One region of the Paenibacillus sp. Marseille-Q7038 genome, then DNA from elsewhere that is predicted to be linked to it. Evidence: riboswitches for the same ligand, from Rfam matches in the RefSeq annotation. Region 1 holds a riboswitch; each other region holds the start of a gene.

What was found. A riboswitch is a leader RNA that binds a small molecule or an ion and turns the genes downstream of it on or off. The one in region 1 is predicted to bind cyclic di-AMP.
Region 2: it holds a riboswitch for cyclic di-AMP, as region 1 does, so the genes downstream of both, ACWPWY_RS18980 (ubiquitin-like domain-containing protein) here and ACWPWY_RS01000 (hypothetical protein) in region 1, are expected to answer to the same signal.
Region 3: it holds a riboswitch for cyclic di-AMP, as region 1 does, so the genes downstream of both, ACWPWY_RS18615 (C40 family peptidase) here and ACWPWY_RS01000 (hypothetical protein) in region 1, are expected to answer to the same signal.
Region 4: it holds a riboswitch for cyclic di-AMP, as region 1 does, so the genes downstream of both, ACWPWY_RS12350 (C40 family peptidase) here and ACWPWY_RS01000 (hypothetical protein) in region 1, are expected to answer to the same signal.

Annotation. Positions count from the first base shown of each region.
Region 1 is NZ_CBCOOM010000001.1:201,185-203,386, forward strand. It holds gene ACWPWY_RS00995 (glutathione peroxidase) at 1-186, opposite strand, end outside; cyclic di-AMP (ydaO/yuaA leader) riboswitch at 552-770, shown strand; cyclic di-AMP (ydaO/yuaA leader) riboswitch at 863-1,033, shown strand; gene ACWPWY_RS01000 (hypothetical protein) at 1,179-1,592, shown strand; gene ACWPWY_RS01005 (HAD family hydrolase) at 1,793-2,202, shown strand, end outside.
Region 2 is NZ_CBCOOM010000002.1:377,705-379,906, forward strand. It holds gene rnmV (ribonuclease M5) at 1-19, opposite strand, end outside; gene ACWPWY_RS18980 (ubiquitin-like domain-containing protein) at 186-1,394, opposite strand; cyclic di-AMP (ydaO/yuaA leader) riboswitch at 1,666-1,881, opposite strand; gene ACWPWY_RS18985 (TatD family hydrolase) at 2,071-2,202, opposite strand, start outside.
Region 3 is NZ_CBCOOM010000002.1:301,954-304,155, reverse strand. It holds gene ACWPWY_RS18620 (GNAT family N-acetyltransferase) at 30-533, opposite strand; gene ACWPWY_RS18615 (C40 family peptidase) at 700-1,167, opposite strand; cyclic di-AMP (ydaO/yuaA leader) riboswitch at 1,172-1,311, opposite strand; gene ACWPWY_RS18610 (hypothetical protein) at 1,552-2,202, opposite strand, start outside.
Region 4 is NZ_CBCOOM010000001.1:2,589,372-2,591,573, forward strand. It holds gene modB (molybdate ABC transporter permease subunit) at 1-280, shown strand, start outside; cyclic di-AMP (ydaO/yuaA leader) riboswitch at 640-773, shown strand; gene ACWPWY_RS12350 (C40 family peptidase) at 778-1,638, shown strand; gene ACWPWY_RS12355 (cell wall hydrolase) at 2,008-2,202, opposite strand, start outside.

The DNA of each region.
Region 1 (2,202 bases):
TGGAAAACCGAGCACTTCAAAAGACTGTTGATTGAATTTGTCATAGAGTTCTTGCAGTCCTTTGAATTGTGGTGATAGTCCACATTTGCTGGCGGTATTAACGATAAGCATAGCTTTACCTTTGTAAGCTGACATGTTAAGCTCTTGACCTTTCAGGGTGCTGACATTGAAATCATATATGGACATAGATTGACCCACCGCCTCGTCTTTTTCTTCTCATTATAAGAGAATGGATAAGGGTTTTACAATATTTTCTACAATTAAATTTTAAACAATTAATATAGGAAGTTAAACAATACGCAGGAAGTTTATATCTTGTCTTCTCTAGGTTTAATGAAAGTGTGTGAAATACAGAGATACGAAGAGATTAGAGGAAATGGAAGCTTTATTGTTTCGTGTTTTGAGTGAATTAAGGGGATTATGGCTTAATATTGGCTGAAGTGAACTTTTGAGTACCTTTACACCATTTCGCTTCGGGTGTATGATTCATATCGTAAATCTTGAGCGCAAAGAAAGACGAGTTACATTTTATAAAACAATAGAAATTCTCATTACTATGCTTGCTGAATTTTCGTCTGATTTATTCAAACGAAAAACGGGGGAACCAATGATAGCAGGGCTGATTGAATCGGTGTGAGAACTGATTCAGGAACTTTGTTGGGGTGAATCTTTTGAAGTGGAATGGCATTTGCCATTCGGTGGATAAGGAAGGGCGGCTCTCACCGTCCGAATCCGACAGCTAACCTCGTAAGCTAATAATTTGAGAGAGGAATGATGAATCTTGTGATCGTTTATCGACCGCAGGGGCGCTAACCCTCTGTGGTTTTTTATTGTTTTCTACGCTGAATTTTTAGATTCATCTATTTATTTTTCGGTGGATCTTTTATAAAAACGGGGGAACCAAACGGGAATGAACATTCGAAAGATTGTTTATTCCAAGGGGTGAATTTCCGGGTCGTCAGACCGGGAATAGGGCAACTCTCTCTTGTCCGAATCCGGCAGCTAACCTCGTAAGCGTATATAGGGAGAGGCAGCAGAACCGTGAGCACCCGAGAGGGTAATCAGGAATTTTCGTGATTCCTTATATTCCTATTCGGGTGGGAGAGCGCCGGCATGCCTTCATGATGTAAATGGTGTTCTTTTTTTGTTGTCTTTTCAATCATAGGGAGGCTTACACAATGAATAATGAAATCATTCTGGTTACTGCACCTAATGAAGCAGCTCGAAATTTTATTCGGTTATTAATGTACAAAAAGCTATCCTTTGCTGTTCTCACGAATAGCGCACAGGAAGAAAAACAGGTTAGACGACTTGGAGTGCAGCATATTATCCGAATGGATACTGCTTTTGCTCATAAATGGGCGTTGCCTAATGCAACAGTAGGGCGGATATTTTTGTTTGAAAACAGCATGAATTTAACCTGTCGCTTTCTACAAATATGCAGACCATGGACTCAAAAACCGATAACGATCATTACTCAACAGAATCATCCTCGCGGTGTATACCGGGGGATGGGAGCGAATCATATCGTTTTCACAATCAAGGGTGAAGTCGGGTTCTTGTTGAACGAAGAGCGAGCTGCTGTTAATTAGAATGTTTTTCGATTGAAATGATAAATGTAAAAGTTATTTTGCATCTATGATGTAGTAGGGTGGGCATCCCTGCTATGATTGCGGAACAAATCTTGCATTGCTATAATGGTCAAATAAGATGCACATAGTGTGAGACTCATGATCATCATGGGTCTTTTTTATATGGAAGATCATTGTAACTTGAAAGGTTGAGGCAGTAGATGGGAATGTGGTCTGACGTGAAGTGGCTTTTTTTTGATGTAGGGGACACGCTTGTCGATGAATGGATACCCGTGGACCATATTATGAATCAGTTTGTAGAGCGTGCTGCAGATCGAGGTTATTCAATAACGATTGAGGATGTTAGGGGGAAGTTTATCGAAAGTTACTCTACATTTATTGATTCCCCTATGCAGTATGCCATCTCTCGGTTGATTGCGAAGGAAGAGGATCGGGCTTATATTCGGCCTAAGTTGAAATTCCGTAAAGAACTTGAAGTCCCTTATCCAGAAGCTAAAAAAATTCTAGCTCAGCTCGGAGAACATTACCAAATTGGCATTATTGCGAATCAGAGTCCAGGTACAGCTGAACGGCTTCAGCAATATGGCCTTAGTTCCTATGTTGATGTTAT
Region 2 (2,202 bases), on a different contig from region 1:
CAATAATTTCTTTAATCATGACCGCTTGACTTCCTTTCTAAACAAAAAGAGAAGAGGAAAATTTCCTCTTCTGCATGTAAGAGGCAAACGATAGACCTGTGGTCTAAACTTTCGTTTACCTTATATAGCATCACCGAATCATGTTGTTAATACTATAGCATTAGCGATGCATTGTAAATTATATTTTAGTTCAGTTCCGGCTTCACAGGACCGATAACATACACGGTTTTTCCCTTTTTACGGCCAAAAGTCAAGGCTTGATCCAGACTGTCATAATACACGTCTATTTTATTTCCTTTAATAGCTCCGCCCGTATCTTCAGCACGGCGGAAGCCGACGCCTTCAATGTATACCCACCATCCAAGTGGAATCACATTTGGATCTACAGCAATTGTACGTCCTTCCTGTACACGAGTACCGGACGCTGTTTTCGTTCCTATACCTTCTTCTTCCGAAGAATAGGCTGTCATAGACACATTATTAAGTACTTTTTTTGCTTTGAAAGACACACCGTCTTTCGTTATTGTATCACTGGTTGAAGAAGAGGAAGATACCTTCTTCACTTTATCCGATAAAGATTTGTTACTTGTATTAGGTGTACTTGCTGCCGCCACAAGTGTCTCGGGTTCAGGTTCAGGTTCAGGTTTAGGCTCTGGCTTTTTCTTGGATCCGACAGCAATGACTTTATCGACTCGGTTCTTCGCAACTGTCTTATCCGTCATTTTCTTGGATACCAACTCGCCGTCCTGGAACACTTTCTCGATGGTTTGAACCATCACACCTTCTTGCCCATTTTGTATTACGCGGTTATCCCCTTTGTACAAGCTAGGGTCAGCAGTTTTGATTACTTTATAAGGAATCGCAACTTCTTGTTTTGCCGTTTGTTTTGCTACCCGGACAATTTTAATATTAAGATCTGCTTTCACCGCGGTGTCCACAGAAGGATATACTTTATCATCTTCTGATACCTTCACGCCCTCATTTGCAAGCGCTTCTTGGACTGTATCCTTTGTCGTATAAATTTGTTCCGTTTTTCCATCCGCTGTTACGTTCACTGCAACAGCTCGTTTAATGGTAACTTGATCTCCATCTTTGATTGCTCCATTCAGCGGCATCGAAATCTCATCATGGGGGCTTACTGTGATTGCATGCTCATCCAGCATTTCATTAAGCATACCCTCACGAGTTTCCAGCGTTTGGACCTTGCCATCCACGACTAGTGAAATTTCTTTACCTCCCTGACTGTAAACAATAAGAGAGACCATAACTAACAGTGCGATTGAGAAGATTGCGACTAGTATCATTTGACGCAGATTCTCATGCTTCCATCGCAACGCGTAAGACTTGCTGGATGATGGTGACTCATGGGTCTCCTCTGGTTGGAAATTTCCCACTTACTCCGTCCTCCTTCGTAGCCCCGCCGTCAAGAGTAATGCATGATAGTATTTTGACGCGACTATTACATTTGTATACAGAATCAGATCACTCTGTTTCTGCACCATGTGCCACTCTTCGCGGCATGATGTTTCCTCCTGTTAACCAACAGTATGACGAGGTTGTAACTTTTATTCTTCTAAAACAAAAAAGCCAGTAGAGAGTTTTTGAGGAGCTCTCTCATGGCTTCCGGGTAAGTTCACAAGAATAACCGGAAACATCATACGCGAGTTTACCTCTTTATACGCTTACGGAGTTAGCTGTCGGATTGGGACGCAAGAGTCGCCCTGGATCAGGTCATTAGCTCATGGCTAGTGCCTTTTCCTTCACCCCAAGACTCAAAATGAATCAAATATGATGGTCTAAAGTGTATAGCGATATGCTTGTAAGACCACCTTATTGGTTCCCCCGTTCTTCGGTTTTCGAAGAATTCAGCGAGAATAACACACGAAGTGAATTTTTCAACATTTCACTGAAACGATGATATCCTGTTTATATGCATGTTGTAAAGCCGTATTCAACTACGTTTTTCTAAATAAATGGTTAAAAGTTTGTAATAAACACGTGAAAAACCTTCCAAAAAGGTGAATCGCTCTTGTTTACTCACTATTTCATCTATTTTGCTCCATATATGAACTATATTCCAAATAGTTCCAGTGCATTTCGGGTCGTAATCTGCCCGATTTCCTCTACAGATACCCCCTTTAATGCTGCTGCAGCTTCTGCCACGAGCGCTACATGTGCCGTTTCATTTCGCTTTCCGCGATA
Region 3 (2,202 bases), on a different contig from region 1:
TAAACAAAAGTGAGAAAATGCAAACACTCCTAAATAGGGCTTGTCTTTTCATAAACCATACAATGGAATAATTGATAGCCTTCAGGAGTCAGCCGCTCATATGTGTCCTCAATAACGAACCCGGCTTTTTCATACGCTCGAATGGCCCGTGTATTCCAGGTCAGCACTTCCAAATCAATGACATGACGTGGATTTCTTTTTTGTGCCTCATGTATAACAGAAGATACAAAGGCTGGACCGTATCCGTTGCCACACAAAGAGGGTCTCATACCGAAACCGAGCCGAGTGACTCCTTCCATAGGAAAAAGTTGAGCAAAACCACATAGTGCAGGTAACTCTTGATCCCTTACTATAGATAAATATTGCTGTGCTCTTAGCACGGGGTCTCCAAACTCAATCTCTAAAGCTTTCATCTGATCCCAAGGCAGCCAGCCATATATATTATAAGGAGGTTCGTACTGCCAGGTACTAATCTCCGCCGCTTGCTCTTCGGTCATAGGCATGACTCGGAAAATAGGGTTTATCGGTGTCATAGGATCACTCCTTCACCTAGAATTTGTCTTCCCTAACACTCTACAGGCTAGGAGAGAGGCAAGGCAAGCACTTTGGAGTATGAGATAAATAAAAAAACTCGAACCTGATTACTTTTTGTGAAAAAAGTAGTCAAGGCCGAGTTCTTAGGGTAATAATATAGAAATATTAGTCAATAGTAGCTGTTTCAAACTGTTCTGTACTCATAATTCGTTTTGCGCCTACATAACGCTTTGCATAGTAATTTTCGTCAAGTTTACTGATGGTCACACCTTTAGAAGAAGAAGCATGTGCAAACTTACCATCTCCAACAAAAATACCTACGTGGGATACCCCTTTACCGCTGGTATTAAAGAATACAAGATCGCCAGTTCTAATATCAGAACGAGAGACTTCTTTACCCATGTTGAATTGTGAACCGGATTGTCTTGGCAATTCGATCCCAAGCTTCTCGAATACATACATCGTGAAACCAGAACAATCAAAACCACTAAGTGTAGTTCCACCGTATTTATAATCTGTTCCCTGAACGCTTTCAATTACCTTGTCCATCTTGGAATCAGCAAATGCACTCCCTGTTCCAATGGATAATGCGATCGCTAGGCTTAGCGCTGCAGCAGTTAATGTCTTTTTCAAAAAAAATAACTCCTTCCAATGCCTGCGAGGTTAGCTTAAGGATTCGGTAGAAGGTTCCCCTATGACCACTCTGTTGCGAGATCAATTCACCCGTAATATGGTTCCCCCGCTTCCCAGGTACCAGGAATTTGGCGTATCTGATGATATGTACCTGTGAAGACGTATGTATTCCCAATTCATAAAACAATCAAATGACTATGTAAGTTAAAAGCTTGACTAATTTAGTTACAATAGATTACAAAGTTGTCACAACATGTTCTGGGCTTATTGTAACAGAATATGTGTAAATTTGGCAATCGTTTTCAGGGAAAAACACAAAAAAGCCTGACTCATTCGATAATGAGCTAGGCTTATCTTTTTGTAGGAAGCAATATAATGCTAACTTTAAGAGTTATCAGAGCTGCTTTTTGAATACCAGAGACTGAAGTGAGAGCTGATTTTCCATACATTCATAATGGATCGAATGAGATGATAGGATTGCTGTAGAACCAGAGCTAGAAGTCCTGTCCAAATGAATGAAACGGCTGTGAATGAACCAAATATCGCAAGGGTAATGAAACCGAGCAAAAGGGAGACCAAGGCTACTGGAACGGCATACCGGATACAGATCCATATAGACACCGATCCGCTGCGTTTCCCAATAACTCCAATCTGACAGTAAAGCAGCAGCTGCTTTACTGCATAGCCGTAGATCATCCATAAGAGAAGGTAAGGAATGATTTTGGTAAGAACAGACAAATTATAAATAGCTGTAATAAGGTTCGGAAGAATAACAGGAACAATCCAGTAAGCAGGGATGAGTAATAGTATGACCTCTATAAAATAGAGGAGAGATGTTTTTTTCCAGTGTTGCTTAATGCCTTGAAAGAAAGCCAGACCTTTTGCTGCATTCGCTTGTTGATGCAGACTGTGAAGTAATCCCGCCCGAATGAGCGGGGTCATTAGCATTCGAATGAGGAACATAAGGACGAGCAGCCAGGCGTACTGATGAACGAGCGGGCTTACCGATAAACTAAGCTGACCTTCCATCCAAAA
Region 4 (2,202 bases), 2.4 Mb from region 1:
CGGTGCAAATGAATGGCAAGTCTTTCGCTATATTACACTTCCTCTTGTATGGCCTTCTCTTATGACCGCTTATATACTTGGATTTGCCCGTTCGCTGGGAGAGTTTGGGGCTACACTTATGATTGCAGGTAATATACCAGGTAAAACGCAGACTGTACCCACTGCTATATATATCGCTGTAGACAGCGGTAATACAACCATGGCTTGGGTGTGGACGATCTCTATTATTGTCATTTCATTCCTCCTTTTACTAATAACAGGACGTAATAAATCGACATAATTTGATAACATCTTTGTAATGATCACCCCAACAACCCGTTATTTCTAAAATAACGGGTTGTTTTTTTGTTATATTTTTACCAAAGAACTAGAAAATTAAGGGTTTTATATGAAATAATAGATAAATATTTTGTAATAAAAACAGGAAAATTAATAATTTAGGTTACAATATTGTAACCTAAATAGGTGTTTCAACTCTTCGATTTGGTGATAAATTAACCCTTTTAAATGAATTTAACCTCTCTATATAAGTATATAATTAAGATCTTTGCCAAGTTTTAGTGTATGAAAAGCGAAACTATGGTTACAGTTTTGTAACATTCAATGCTTTTTTTATTATATATTAGTTACAGTTGATTAATATTAATAAAGCCGAATCTACTAGATAGTACGGGGGACGATTTACATACTTGGGGTGAATGGATGATGAAGATCCTAGAGTACCTTCTACTCAAACCCGTCAACTAACCTCGGAGGCTAACGGAGGAATAAATAATAATGATGAAATTTGGTAAATGTATGTTGTTAACTACTCTGCTTGGAGCAGGCTTAGTACTCGGAAATTCGCAAGTAGATGCTTCTTCTTCAGGTTCAAATAGTGTAAATGTACAGCTTAATGATAGTCTTGTTAATTTTGAGGATGCTTCTCCTTTTCTAGATAATAACGATAGAACGCAAGTTCCATTACGTAAACTTGCAGAAGAAATGAATTATACCGTAAGTTCTTCTAAATCAGGTTCAACTACAACGGTTACTATTAAAAAAAATGGAACTACAATTAAAATTAAAACAGGTTCCACAACAGCAACAGTCAACGGAAAAAGTGTAAGTCTTGATACACAAGTGTTTATTCGCTCTAGCCGTACATACGTTCCACTTCGTTTTATATCCGAAGCAATGGGTAATGACGTGGTTTGGAAAAAGAGCTATTCCCTTGCCATGGTAAATACAACAGGTAAAACGTATAGCCCGATTCTCGTAGGAAATGATCATGTAAAAGGAACAAGTATTGTCCAAGAAGCCACAAAATATATAGGTACACCTTATGTATATGGCGGTTCTACTCCAAGTGGATTTGACTGCTCTGGTTTTGTGAAATATGTTTTTGAGAAACACAATGTATCTCTTCCGCGTACAGCTGCTTCCATGTATAAAACAGGAACTTCTGTATCAAAAAGTAATTTGAAGCAAGGCGACCTTGTTTTCTTTAATACAACAGGTTCATCTGTCTCTCATGTCGGCATTTACGTTGGAAACAATAGTTTCATTTCTGCCACTACTTCCAGTGGTATTAAAATCGACAGCTTGAGTAACACTTACTGGGGTCCTAAATATGTAGGAGCAAAAAGTGTACTCTAATATTATAGATTAGTATTAAAAGAAGACATTCACTCCGCGTTTTGGAGATGAATGTCTTCTTTTGTCTTAGAAGTTTCTTACTTGACATCGAGTTGTACCGCGCTTTCGTTGCCAGCACATTGATGATGAAGTTATATTGTTCCTTCGGGTGTAAGTAATGTCCTACAGTGCCGCATAAGGGCTCAGAACCGGGGTTTGTTGTTATCTAATCATCCACGAACACTACATCTTATTATAATCCGCTATATACAGCCCAAAAAAAGGTACAGCCCCTCAACTGTTTTTGAGGAGCCGTACCTTTTCTTTATGAGGGGACTTATTCAGTGACCTCTTGTAAGAAATCATCTTATTGATTCTATAATTTAATTCCTAATTTGTGAAAACATGATTCCCTATTGTTTTTATAATAGGGCGTGCCTTACTCCAAGCAGATGTAGCAATCTTCGGATTATAATAATAGAGAGCTCCCTCTGTTGGATCCTCACCATTCAGCGCACGCTTTGCTGCTATATAAGCTGATGAATTAGGAGTAAGGTTATACTGACCGTCATCCACCGCAGTAAA